One region of the Methylocella sp. CPCC 101449 genome, then DNA from elsewhere that is predicted to be linked to it. Evidence: predicted binding sites of a transcription regulator. Region 1 holds the regulator's gene; each other region holds the start of a gene.
What was found. Region 1 encodes PhoB, which activates phosphate uptake and scavenging genes when phosphate is short. Its sites were predicted from a motif close to TGTCATNNANCTGTCAT; they were not measured.
Positions count from the first base shown of each region.

Region 2: a site for PhoB is predicted at 2,588-2,604, ahead of OIM99_RS11835 (PhoX family phosphatase). Genes of this name have one in related genera too.
Region 3: a site for PhoB is predicted at 1,056-1,072, ahead of OIM99_RS25110 (cycloisomerase). Genes of this name have one in related genera too.

Region 1 is NZ_JAPDHU010000001.1:897,414-901,982, reverse strand. It holds gene OIM99_RS03995 (O-succinylhomoserine sulfhydrylase) at 1-43, shown strand, start outside; gene OIM99_RS03990 (GcrA family cell cycle regulator) at 489-1,025, shown strand; gene phoB (phosphate regulon transcriptional regulator PhoB) at 1,119-1,883, opposite strand; gene phoU (phosphate signaling complex protein PhoU) at 1,894-2,616, opposite strand; gene pstB (phosphate ABC transporter ATP-binding protein PstB) at 2,638-3,456, opposite strand; gene pstA (phosphate ABC transporter permease PstA) at 3,453-4,298, opposite strand; gene pstC (phosphate ABC transporter permease subunit PstC) at 4,302-4,569, opposite strand, start outside.
Region 2 is NZ_JAPDHU010000002.1:262,940-267,508, forward strand. It holds gene parE (DNA topoisomerase IV subunit B) at 1-407, opposite strand, end outside; gene OIM99_RS11835 (PhoX family phosphatase) at 545-2,530, opposite strand; gene OIM99_RS11840 (hypothetical protein) at 2,733-2,921, shown strand; gene glnA (type I glutamate--ammonia ligase) at 3,007-4,416, opposite strand; gene OIM99_RS11850 (P-II family nitrogen regulator) at 4,481-4,569, opposite strand, start outside.
Region 3 is NZ_JAPDHU010000004.1:98,862-103,430, reverse strand. It holds gene OIM99_RS25120 (LysR family transcriptional regulator) at 1-421, shown strand, start outside; gene OIM99_RS25115 (hypothetical protein) at 477-947, opposite strand; gene OIM99_RS25110 (cycloisomerase) at 1,122-1,952, shown strand; gene OIM99_RS25105 (uracil-DNA glycosylase) at 1,962-2,816, opposite strand; gene OIM99_RS25100 (NAD(P)-dependent oxidoreductase) at 2,951-4,015, shown strand; gene OIM99_RS25095 (MFS transporter) at 4,115-4,569, shown strand, end outside.

The DNA.
Region 1 (4,569 bases):
AGACATTCTGGAAGATTTCCAGGCCGGCATCGCGGCGATTTAGCCGTCACAACGTTGCTGGCTTGCCTTTGATGAGCCCATCAAAGGCAAGCCAGAGGGCGTTAAGGCGCTACAAAAACCCGCCACACTTGCCGTTTACGGTCCTGCCGGCGTGAAGGCAGTGGATAAGTAGAGGCTTGTCCGCCGGCCCCGACGCGCCGCATCCCAGCGTCGGCAAACTCAATGTTTGCATGGAGTTGATACCGCCACAGCCGGCGCCGGGATCGTCGAAAAGCAGCGAAGGGCTTGGGGAAAACGGATTTCACCCACATGAACATTGAACAGGGACTCTTGCGCGTGATTCTACGGCTAGTGTAGATTCAACGCTGTCTACTACGACATTTCGTGCGGCGGACCTTTCAGCAAGCGTGACATGCGTCCAACGCTCACCGGTACATCCGGGGAGCGGGCCAGACGGATTCACGGCAAAACGGACTTAGGAGAACAGCATGTCCTGGACCGATGAGCGCGTTGAGACGCTCCGTAAGCTCTGGTCGGATGGTCACAGCGCCAGCCAGATCGCAGCCGAGATCGGCAATGGCATCACGCGCAATGCGGTGATCGGCAAGGTGCACCGGCTTGGTCTGTCGGGCCGCGTCAAGGCGCCGTCGACGGCCGCGCCGCGCCCCCGTGTCTCGCAGCCTCGCGCCCATCGGCCGGCGGCGGTTCAGCGGTCGGGCACCATGGGCGGTGGTATGGTGCGCGGCAATACCGCGCTCGCCTTCGCGCCGCGCGCCTATGAGGCGCCGGTGCTCAAGCCGATCGAGGAAGTCCTGCTGCCGATGTCGGAGCGGGTGACGATCATGGAGCTGAAGGAAGCCATGTGCCGCTGGCCGCTCGGCGATCCCGCGACATCCGAGTTCCGCTACTGCGGCGGCAAGTCCGATCCCGGTGCCACCTACTGCCCCTATCATTCGCGCATGGCCTATCAGCCGGCGCAAGATCGCCGCAACCGCTCGAAGATGCAGGTTCCGCGGCTGACCTGATCAGGCAGCTATTCGGAAAAGTTAAAGGCGTGTGATCAATCACACGCCTTTTTTCTTTTCGGCTTCGGTGAAGTGGATCAATCCCGCGAGCAATCAATCCCGCTCGAAAGTCTCGTCGAAGGAATAGCCGGCGCCGCGCACCGTGCGTAGCGGATCGCGTTCGCGGCCGCGGCTGATCGCCTTGCGCAGGCGCCCGATGTGCACGTCGACCGTGCGTTCGTCGATATCGATGGACAGGCCCCACACCGCGTCGAGCAGTTGCGCGCGTGAGAAGACGCGGCCCGGCTTTTCCATCAGATGTTCGAGCAACCGGAATTCGGTGGGACCCAGATGCAATTCGCGGCCGTTGCGATGGACGCGGCGCGTTTCGCGATCGAGTTCGATCGGTCCACGTTGCAGCTTGGTGGCGATGCGTTCCGGCCGCGAGCGGCGCAGAAGAGCATGTACCCGGGCCATCAGTTCCGGCACCGAGAACGGTTTCACCACATAGTCGTCGGCGCCGACCGAAAGGCCGCGCACCCGTTCCTGTTCCTCGCCGCGCGCGGTGAGCATGATCACCGGCAGGCCTTTGGTCGCCTCCCGCGCCCGCAGGCGTCGGCAGATTTCCAGGCCCGAGACGCCGGGCAGCATCCAGTCGAGGATCAGGAGATCGGGCACCTCCTCGGCGAGGCGGATTTCCGCCTCGTCGCCCCGTTCGATCCTTTCCACGGTGAATCCGGCCGCTTCCAGATTGTAGGCAAGCAGCAGCGCGATGGCCGGCTCATCCTCGACTATGAGGATGCGCGGTGCGGTCGCCTCGTTGCGTGGCCGCCTGTCGTTCACAGACACGGGTTTCGATTCATTCGTGAAAGTCTGCATGGATCAGCCTCTATTTTGCCGCCGCTGCTTGAGACTCAAGACCCGATGATCCACCCTTGGGTCGTTCCACCGGCAGCGGTTCGCCGGTGACGAGATAATGTACGGTTTCCGCGATGTTGGTCGCGTGATCGCCGATCCGCTCGATGTTCTTCGAGCAGAACAGCAGATGGGTGCAGAACGAAATGTTGCGCGGATCTTCCATCATGAAGGTGAGGAGATCGCGGAAGACGGAGTCTTCCAGCGCGTCGACATCAGCGTCGCGCCGCCACACTTCGTCGGCCGCCGCCACGTTCTTCTGAGCATAGGCGTCGAGCACGTTCTTGAGCTGAATGGCCGCGATATCGGCCATGTGCTTGAGACCGACGAGCGTGCGCGGCACGCGCATGTCGCCGGAAATCTTCGTCGTGCGCTTGGCGATGTTCTTGCAGAGATCGCCGACACGTTCCAGATCGCTGGCGATATGGATGGCGGCGACCAGTTCTCTGAGATCGACGGCCATGGGCTGGCGCCGGGCGATGGTCAGCACGGCCTTTTCTTCGATCTCGCGCTGCAAAGCGTCGAGCTTGGGGTCACGTTCGATGGTGCGGCGAGCCAGGTCCGCATCGAGGCGCGACAGCGCGTCGATGGCGTCATAAAGCATCTTCTCCGCGATCCCGCCCATTTCGGCGAGGCGGCTGCCGATGAAGTGCAGCTCCTCGTCATAGGCCTTCACGGTATGCTGGTCGGTGGTCATGTTGATCTCCGGAATCCTGTCTCAGCCGAAGCGGCCGGTGATGTAGTCCTGCGTCTGTTTTTGTTCCGGCGACATGAAGATTTTCGAGGTCTGGTCGAATTCGATCAGATCGCCGAGATACATGAATGCCGTCTTGTCCGAGCAACGCGCCGCCTGCTGCATGTTGTGCGTGACGATCGCGATCGTGTAGCGCGTCTTCAGCTCGTCGATCAGTTCTTCGATCTTGGCGGTCGAGATCGGATCGAGCGCCGAACAGGGCTCGTCGAACAGGATCACTTCCGGGCGGATGGCCACGGTGCGGGCGATGCACAAGCGCTGCTGCTGGCCGCCCGAAAGGCTGAGGCCGCTGGCATTGAGCTTGTTCTTCACTTCTTCCCACAGCGCCGCGCCACGCAGCGCCGTTTCGACGCGGCCGTCCATCTCGCTCTTCGGCAGCTTTTCGTAGAGGCGGATGCCGAAGGCGATGTTGTCATAGATTGTCATCGGGAATGGCGTCGGCTTCTGGAACACCATGCCGACGCGGGCGCGCAGCAGGTTGATGTCGAGTTTCGGGTCGAGAACATTCTGCCCGTCGAGCAGAACCTCGCCCTCGGCGCGCTGGTTCGGATAGAGGTCGTACATCCGGTTGAGGATGCGCAGCAGCGTGGACTTGCCGCAGCCCGACGGTCCGATGAAGGCGGTGACCTTGTTGGTCTCCAGCTCCAGGTTGATGTTCTTCAGCGCTTTCGTCGTGCCGTAATAGAAGTTGAGGTTACGGACCGACAGTTTGATGTCCGAAGGCGAAGGCCGATTGGCCGGCTGCGACTCGACGGGCTTGAGAACAGTGGCACTCTCACTCATTTCGGCTTCCTTTCGGCGCCCAGGGTGCGGGCAATAATATTGAGGCTCAGAACCGTGACCGTGATCAGCAGAGCGCCAGTCCAAGCGAGCTGCTTCCAGTTCGGGTCGGGGTTGTTGACGAAGTTGTTGATGGTGACCGGCAGGTTGGCCATGGTCGACGTCAGGTTCACGCTCCAGAACTGGTTGCTCAGGGCAGTGAACAAGAGCGGCGCCGTTTCGCCGGCCACACGGGCGGTGGCGAGCAGGACGCCGGTGATCAGACCGGCGCGCGCCGCCGAATAGGACACTTTGGTGATGACATAGGCGCGCGGCATGCCGAGCGCCGAGGCCGCTTCACGCAGGTGATTGGGCACCAGGTTCAGCATGTCCTCGGTGGTGCGCACCACCACGGGGATGACGATCACCGCCAGAGCGATGGAGCCGGCGATCCCCGAGAAGCCGCCCATCGGCACGACGATCGCGCCGTAGACGAACAGACCGATGATGATCGACGGCGCGCTCAAGAGGATGTCGTTGACGAAGCGGATCACGCCGGTGAGCTTCGAATAGCGGCCATATTCGGCGAGCCAGGTGCCGGCGAACAGGCCGAGCGGCGTGCCGATGGCGACGCCGATCGAAGTCATGATCAACGAACCGACGATGGCGTTGAGCAGACCGCCGTCCTGGACGCCGGGCGGCGGGGTCATCTGCGTGAAGATGCGCGGATGCAGGCCGACCAGGCCATTGACCAGCAGCGTGTAGAGGATCAGGCACAGCCAGCCGACGCCGAAGATGGCGGCGGCATAGCACAGAACCTTGATGATCTTGTCGGAGCGGCGACGGGAAGCGTAGATGGAGTTCATCGCTTACGCTCCCGCTTTGCGTTCGAGGCGGCGCAGCATCAGGCGGGCCGCCGTCAGCACGCAGAAGGTCAGGACGAAGAGCAGCAGGCCGAGCAGGATCAGCGCGGATTGATGCAGGCCGTCACTTTCGGCGAATTCGCTGGCGATGGCCGCCGAGATCGTCGTGCCGGGCGCAAACAGCGATCCGGAGATCTTGAACGAATTGCCGATGATGAAGGTGACAGCCATGGTCTCGCCGAGCGCACGACCGAGCGCCAGCATGACGCCGCCG
Region 2 (4,569 bases), on a different contig from region 1:
AGGGTGGTCATGATGACCTCCAGCGCCGACTTCTTCGGGAACTTCGGATGCGGATCGACCGGGATGCCGCGGCCGTTGTCGGTCACGCTGATCCAGTCGTCCTCTTCCACCGTGACATCGATCCAGGTGGCGTGGCCGGCGACGGCCTCGTCCATACAGTTGTCGATTACCTCGGCGAACAGATGGTGCAGGGCGGTCTCGTCGGTGCCGCCGATATACATGCCGGGCCGGCGACGGACCGGTTCGAGCCCTTCGAGAACCTCGATCGAGGAGGCGTTGTAGTCCGCTTCGCCGGGAGTGCCGTTATTGCGGGGTTTTTCGGGTGGGGGTGCCTTCGGCGTCTTCGCCACAGGTTTTTCTGCCTTAATCTTACGTGCCGCGTTTCCGAACAGATCGCCGCCTGCCATGTGCTGTACCTGAGCTTCGCAATGTCCGATTCGATTGCCGTCAATATAAGCCACCGCAAGCCATTGCGAGTGAACAAAACAAAAACAAATGGCCGCCCGGGGGCGGCCATCCGCTATCATCTTCTAAAATTTAGGGATCAGACGGCGATTTTGCCACCGCCGGTCTTCGTCACGGCCACCAGGGAGGGGCGCGGCGGCACGCCGTCCTTGAAATCGGGCCAGCGGGTGGCCGGCTGTTCGAAGGTGGCGGGCGGGGCCTTCGGATCGTCCTCGTCGGCTTCGCCGGGGTGCTGAACAGCCAAGAACAAGGTTTCGTCGTTCGGCGTGAAGAAGGGGCCGCACATTTCGGCACCGGCCGGCACGCGGAAGAAGTGTTTCGACGTGCCGCGCAGCGGACCTTCGGTTTCGATCGCCCACAGGCCGTCGGCGCGGCCGGTTTTGGCTGGCGAATTGCCGTCGGTGGCGATCCAGACGCGGCCCTGGTTATCGACGGCGAGATTGTCGGGCATGCCGAACCAGCCGTTCTTGGTGGTCGCCGGGTTGAAGCTCGCATTGGTCGTGGCGACGGTGTGATCGCCGGCCTTCACCAGAATGTCCCAGCGGAAGGCGGTGGCGGCATGGTCGCCGTCGGCGGGCGTCATTTCGACGATATGTCCGAAGCGGTTGTTGGCGCGCGGATTGGCGGCATCGATCTGGGCTTCGGTGCGCCGGGTGTTGTTGGTCAGCATCACATAGACCTTGCCGGTCTTGGGATTGGCTTCCACGTCTTCCGGCCGGTCCATCTTGGTAGCGCCCACCGCATCACCGGCGAGGCGCAGATTGATGAGCACGTCGGCCTGACTGGCGAAACCGTTTTCGGCTGTCAGCTTGCCCTGGCCCTGAACGAGCGGCAGCCATTCGCCGCTGCCGTCCGCATTGTATTTGGCGACGTAGAGCGTGCCGCGGTCGAGCAGATCCATATTGGCGGCGCGGTTCTGAGAGTCGACACGGCCTTCGGTAACGAATTTGTAGACATAGTCGAAGCGCTCGTCGTCGCCGGTATAGACGACATAACGGCCATCGCGCGCCGTGATGCCGGCGGCGGCTTCATGCTTGACGCGGCCCAGCGCCGTGCGCTTCTTCGGCGTTGAGGTCGGATCGAACGGATCGATTTCGACGATCCAGCCGAAACGGTTGATCTCGTTGCGCTCCTTGGCGATGTCGAAACGGTCGTAATATTTGCCCCAGGCATATTGATTGGCCGGCGCGCCATAGCGCTTCAGAACTTTCTCATCCGGATGGCCGTCGGCGGCGCCCCAGAAATAGCCGTTGAAGTTTTCCTCGCAGGTCAGCCACGTGCCCCACGGCGTTACGCCGCCCGAGCAATTGTTGACCATGCCATGCACGGTCTTGCCATCCGGATCGGCGGAGGTTTTCAGGCGCGCGTCACCAGCGGCCGGACCGGAGAGAGCGATCGGCGTTTCGGCGGTAATGCGGCGCGCATATTTCGAGCCGGGCACGATCTGCCACTTGCCGTTTTCACGCTTGATCTCCAGCACCGAACCGCCGTGGGCGGCCATTTCGATGTCGACGAGATCCTTCGTCATATTGGCGAAATTGGCTTGCTTGAGTTCCTGGCGGCCGCCGATGCCGGGGAACATCAGCTCTTCATTGGTATATTCGTGGTTCACCACGAGCAGGCCGTGGGACGAGGGATCGGCGGCGCCGGGCATCGGCAGAAAGCCGACGTAATCGTTGTTGTAGCCGAACTGCAGTTTCTGGCCGGCGGCGGTCTGCTTGGTCGGGTCGAAGGCCGGCGCGCCGGGTAGCACCGGATCGCCCCAGCGGATCAGGATGTCGGCATCATAGCCTTCGGCGACATGATGCTTTTCGTCAGAGCCGGCTTCGATCTCGACGAAGTTGAACGAGCTCTTGGCGGCGGAGGCGGGCGCCTGGGCGAAAGCCGGGATCGGCAGGGTGGCGCTGACGGCGCCGACAGCCAGCGCGCCGCGCATCAGATCACGACGGTTGAGACGCGCCGCGATCATGTCGCCGATGGTCGGATTTTCAGACGAATTGGACCCGATGTCCTCGCTCTCCCGCAGGCGGGCGGTCGACGAGAGGAGAGATTTGAGATGGGACATTCAGCACTCCATGGCAGAGAATACTTTGACACTTTGGAGCGCTTCTAGTTTTCGCTTGTGACAGCGGGATGAATAAATCGGGACTGGACAGGCTCGTGCAACGCCATTCTTAAGCTCCCGGTTGGATTGAGGTTTCGTCGACGAAGACACCCGCTTTCGATCGTTCAGCCGGCGTTAAGGGGTGCGCGCGAGAATGATCTTCATGAAAAAGCGCGTCTCTTCCATTGTCATGCAGAGAGCGGAAATGGCCGCCGGCTACGCGCTTGTCTGTGGACCGGATTTCGAGCTGCCGGAATGGCGCTCCGAGCGGCCGCTGTGGCAGCGTGGCCTGGTGATCGCCGCGGGCGTCATCATAACCGGCGTCGTCGCGGCCTCTTTCTTCGTCGCCTGATCTGAAAACATCGAACGCATCTCAAACGAAAGGGCCGGTTCTTGCGAACCGGCCCCAACCTTATCCGTCGATCTGATCGCAGCGATCAGTACGAATAGTACATGTCGAACTCGACCGGATGCGGCGTCATTTCGAAGCGCATCACGTCCTGCATCTTCAGCTCGATGTAGCTGTCGATGAAGTCGTCGTTGAAGACGTTGCCGGTCTTGAGGAAGCTGCGATCCTTGTTGAGGTTCTCGAGCGCTTCGCGCAGCGAGCCGCACACGGTCGGGATCTTCTTCAATTCCTTCGGCGGCAGATCGTAGAGATCCTTGTCCATGGCCGCGCCCGGATCGATCTTGTTGGCGATACCGTCGAGGCCCGCCATCAGCATCGCCGCGAAGGCGAGATAGGGGTTGGCCATCGGATCGGGGAAGCGCACTTCGACGCGCTTGGCCTTCGGGTTGGTCGTCCACGGAATACGGCACGAAGCCGAGCGGTTACGCGCCGAATAGGCGAGCAACACCGGCGCTTCATAGCCCGGGACCAGACGCTTGTAGGAGTTGGTCGACGGGTTGGTGAAGGCGTTCAGCGCCTTGGCGTGCTTGATGATGCCGCCGATATAGTAGAGGCATTCCTGCGACAGGCCAGCGTACTTATCGCCCGCGAACACCGGCTTGCCGGCCTTCCAGATCGACTGATGCACGTGCATGCCCGAGCCGTTGTCGCCGAAGATCGGCTTCGGCATGAACGTCGCCGTCTTGCCGTAGCTCTGCGCCACCTGATGGATGCAGTACTTATAGATCTGCATGTGGTCGGCCATGGTGATCAACGTGTCGAACTTCATACCGAGTTCGTGCTGAGCCGAAGCCACCTCATGATGATGCTTCTCAACCTTGACGCCCATCTGGGCCATGGCGGAGAGCATTTCGCCGCGCATGTCCTGCGCCGAGTCTTGCGGCGGGACCGGGAAGTAGCCGCCCTTGGTGCGGATGCGGTGGCCGAGGTTGCCGCCTTCATAGTCGGTGTCGCCGTTGGAGGGCAGTTCCGACGAGTCGAGCTTGAAGCCCGTGTTGTAGGGCTCCGACGCAAAGCGCACGTCGTCGAACACGAAGAATTCGGCTTCCGGGCCGAAGAAGCAGGTGTCACCCACGCCCTGCGACTTCATGTGGGCCATCGCCTTCTTGGCAATGCCGCGCGGGTCGCGGTTGTAGGGCTCGCCAGTCGACGGTTCGAGAACGTCGCAGGTGATGACCATGGTCGGGGCAGCGAAGAAGGGGTCCATCGTCGCGGAGGTCGGATCCGGCATGAGGGTCATGTCGGATTCATTGATCGCCTTCCAGCCGGCGATCGACGAGCCGTCGAACATCGTGCCTTCCGAGAACATTTCCTCATCGACGAGACTCGGATCGAAAGTGACGTGCTGCCACTTGCCACGCGGGTCGGTAAAACGAAGATCGACGAATTTTACGTCGTTGTCTTTGATCGCCTTGAGGACGTCCTTGGCGGTCTTCATGTCAGGGCCTTTCTACGCTTGCTAGGGTCGTTCTGGTAGGGTGCTGGAGGGATCTAGGAAGATGTCAAATCGCATCCGTGCCGGTTTCACCGGTTCGGATGCGGACAGCCCCCTCGATATTGGATACAAAAATCTTGCCATCGCCGATCCGGC
Region 3 (4,569 bases), on a different contig from region 1:
CGAAGTCGCGTGGCGGGAGCGGCTTGTCTGGGTCGGACGTCCAGGCACGCTTCTGGCCGAGCAGCCGGTGGTGCCCCTGGTGCTCTACCCACCGCCGAGCATCACGCGCATCCATGCGATCGACACATTGGAGCGCGCCGGTCGCGCTTGGCGCATCACCTGCACTAGCGACAGTCTGGCGGGCTTGCGCGCGGCGACGGTCGCTGGCCTCGGCGTCACCGCTCATTCGGCGCGACTGCTGCCGCCCGGTCTCGTCGAAGTGGAGCCGCAAGAAGCTCTGCCGACACTGGGCTCGATCGAATTCGTCGTGGTCGGCGGCCAATCCCACCAGGAAGCAGCGCGCGCCCTGGCCACGAGCATTTTGTCGGATACGAGCCGCCTGCTGGCGGCCACGGGGCGGCGCTCATCCGGCGCGCCTTGAATCGCGATGTCGAGACATCGCGATTACCCCATGATCATCTGACTTGCTCGCTCCGTCAGTCCGCCTTCGACCAACCGAAAACCAGCCATTTGTACTGCGAAGCCTTATCGGGCTCAGCGGTATAGGTCATCTGGAGGTCGCCACCTTTGGCGTAGATATCGAGCCTGGGCGCGGTGTTCAGTTCGAGCCACAAGGAATTGTTTTTGAAGGACCAGGTTCCACACCAAACGCAAGGCCCGGATGCTGGGTCGCCCGGCTGGTGGAAATTATAGCGACCGTCAGCCTTGATCTCCAAGTAGTCGAAGGCCTCGTAAAACGTCGTCACGGTCTGCTGAAACTTGGTGGCGACCGCCTTCTGTTTCTGCGTGGGCGTGCCTTTCAAATCCCGTGGTGGCCGGATCGCCGATCCGGTGATCTTCCACTTGCCAATGAAATCGTTTTGAGTCGGAAGATATTCGGTTTGAGCTTGTGCCGATGAAACTGGAATAAAAAAGGACAACCACGTGGCGATGAGTGCTGCCGCCACTGACTTTGCGCAATTCAAGATAACCTCCGAAGCGAGTCCAGCCAGATAAACATTGGCTACAAATCACCCTGGATGATTATCAGAGCTAGAGCAACGCCCGGTGTGTCGCGTCATCCAACCGTCATCGCCGCATCATACGCGTGGACATTGCTCATCTCATTAGAGACGCGGCTCATGCTGCGCGCCACCATTGCCATTGCTTTTCTTGCTGCGGGTCTCGTCGCCGCTCGCGCGGAAGATCCAAAGACCCATGCTACCGAAGCCATCGCTTCCTTTCCCGCGCCTGAAGCCAGACAAGCCGTCGCCGTCGATGCGGACGCTTTCTATGCGATCACCGATCGCGCAATCAGTCGCTACAACAAGAAGACCGGTGCCAAACTCACCACCTGGACCGATGCGAAAGATGGACCGTTCATTCATCTCGACAGTGGTGTCGTGATCGACGGCAAACTTTATACCGCCCACTCCAATTATCCCGAATGGCCGATGACGAGTTCGATCGAGATTTGGGATGCCACGACATTGAAACATATCGGCACGCGCAGCTTCGGTATCGATCGCGGCTCCTTGACGTGGATCGACTATCGCGATGGTGTCTGGTGGGGCGCCTTCGCCAATTACAATCGCGTCTTCGGTCGCAGCCCCCTCGCCTATGGCAATAAGTACAACACGCAGATCGTGCGTTTCGATGCGGACTGGCGCATCGCCGAGGCTTGGGTTCTGCCGCCCCAGCTGATGGAAAAATTCCAGGACATGAGCAATTCCGGCGGATCGTGGGGACCGGATGGCCGGTTGTGGATCACCGGCCATGACCTGCCGGAACTCTATGCGTTGGAATTGCCGAAGGCAGGTTCTGTGCTGCGCTGGGTCGGCACCGCTCCGGCCCCTATCGCCGGTCAGGGCATTGCCTGGGACCGGACGCAAAAGGATGTGATCTGGGGCGTCATTCGCGACAAGGTGAAAGGCGAAAACCGCGTCACCGCCACGCGTGTGCAATTGCCTTAAAGCCTCTGCTTAGAGCTTGGCGACCGCGCGTTTCAATTCGCGCAGATCGCGCCAGGCCAGCCGCTTGTGCGCCGGCTGGCGCAGCAGATAAGCGGGATGGAGCGTTGCCAGCGCGCGGATGCTGCGCTGGCCCTCGCCACCTTCAAGAGCGAAGTCGCGCCACACGCCGCGCGCGCGCATGATGCCTTCCTTCAAGCCCAGCAACGTCTGCGCCGCCGATCCGCCCAGGCAAACCACGATGGCCGGATCGACCAGGGCGATCTGCCTGTGGATAAACGGCAGGCAGATGGCCGTTTCCTGCGGTGACGGCGTGCGGTTACCCGGCGGCCGCCAGGGCACGACATTGGCGATATAGACGTGGCTGCGATCCATATCGATGGCGCGCAGCATCATGTCGAGCAATTGGCCGGCCCGGCCGACAAAGGGCAGCCCTTGCCGGTCTTCATCGGCGCCCGGCGCCTCGCCCACCAGCATGATGCGTGCCTGCGGATTGCCGTCGGCGAAGACCAGGCGGTTGGCCGTGCGCTTCAGGGCGCAGCCATCGAAATTTTCCAGCGCGGCCCGCAGCTCGTCCAACGACTGGGCGGCAGCCGCGAGTTCACGCGCGGTACGCGTCGCTTCGTCAGGTGGCGGCGCCGCCGTGGCGCTCGGCCGCGCGAGATCGCGCGGCGCCACCCGCCCCTGCGATTGCGGAACTGGCGCACTCGCCTCCGCTGGCTGGCGCCGCTCCACCCGCGCAGGCTCGGCGGCGACTTCGGCAAATCGGTCGCGCGGCTGCTCGCCCACCGCGAGGTCGATGCCCATGTCGGCATACCACCTCGCGATCGCGACCAGTTCCTCGCGCGTCAGATTTTGAACGTCCATTGCAGCCATTGGGGGATTTTAGGGCTTTTGGCGGACCAGGACAAATCGGTCGCCAAATCGGCAAGACAAATGACCACAAATCTGGTGCGGCCCGGTTCCAGCCCGTGTAGGTAAAGCCTAACAGGGAGAGAACAATGTCCAAGCCGAAGGTGCACATCTACAACCCGGTCGACGAAACCGGGGAGTCCTACCGCCGCATGCGCGAGGCCGGGCTCAATCTCATCAAGCCCGACGAGGTCTGGGGGACTGCCGCCAATCGCCGCGAAGTCGTGGAAATGACCTTCGCCTCTGACACCGCCGTGGGCGTCGGCGTCGCCAATCGTTCCACACAGGTCACGCGCAAATCGCTGGAAAGCGCACCCGATCTACGGGCAATCATCAAATACACCGTCGGCTTCGACAATGTGGATATCGATGCCGCCAATGAATTGGGCATCCTCGTCGTCCATTCGCCGACGGAACCGAATTGGGCTGGCGTCGCCGAAGGCACGGTGGCCAATATTCTCACCATGCTGAAGAAGACGCGCGAAAAAGATCGCCATGTGAAGAATGGCGGCTGGCGCGATCCGTCCCTGCAGGGCATCTATCTCGGCGCCCGCCATATGGATAATTATCCGGGTCTTGCCATCGGCATCATCGGCCTTGGCCGCATTGGCTCGCGCGTCGCCGATCTCTTCGCGCCCTGGCGCGTGCGGCTGATGGCCTATGATCCTTATGTGGATGAATCGCAGTTCGTGCTGCACAATGCGCGCAGCGTCGATCTCGAAACCCTGCTGAAGGAATGCGACGTCGTCACCGTCCATTGCAATCTGACGCGTGAGACGACCAAGTTGATGAATGCCGAGCGCATCGCGCTGATGAAGAAATCGGCGATCCTGGTGAACGCGGCGCGCGGTCCGATCGTCGATATCGACGCTCTGTTCGAAGCTCTGGAAAAGAAGCAATTGGCCGGCGCCGCGCTCGACGTTCTGCCGGAAGAGCCGCCGAATCCGCAGACGCCGATCCTGGGCCTAGGCGATAACGTGCTGCTGTCGCCGCACATGATCGCCAACAATGTCGGTACCGGCTTGCAGAATGCGGTCGGCTGGGTCGAAAAAGCCGTCTTCGATGTGCTGCGCGGCGAGGTGCCCCGCCATGTGGCCAATGAAGAGGTTCTGCCTCTGTGGCAGCAGCGGTTTGGTGGGAAAAGCCTGATCTGAAGCCACGTGCATGTGAGCTATGCAAATTTGAATTTGGTTTAAGGGTGAACCAGCCCCTATGTTGCCGCGGCAATCGACCGCAGGGGGGTCGCGGGAGGCATTTCAGTGAGCGCACAGGCAACGGCTGAGACGAACAAGAAAATCGGCAACCGTTTCCCGCCGGAGGTCATCATCGCGGCCGGCTGCCTGATGTCGGTCATCACCTTCGGCCCCCGCTCGGCCGTCGGTCAGTTTCAATTGCCGATCCTGGGCGAATTCAATTTCGGCTCGGAAATCTTTTCCTTCGCCATGGCAGTGCAATATTTATTCTGGGGGATCGGCCAGCCGCTGGCCGGTGCCATCGCCGATAAATATGGCACGGCCCGCGTTCTGGTCGCCGGCTGTATCGTCTATGCCATCGGCATTGCTTTAGTGGTCTGGTCGTCCGATCCGCTGACCTTCACGCTGACGCAAGGCGTTCTCGTCGGCTTCGGCTTCTCGGCCTGTTCGTTCGGCTTGATCATCGGCGCCTTCGGCAAATTGCTGCCGCCGGAAAAGCGTTCCTTCGCCTTTGG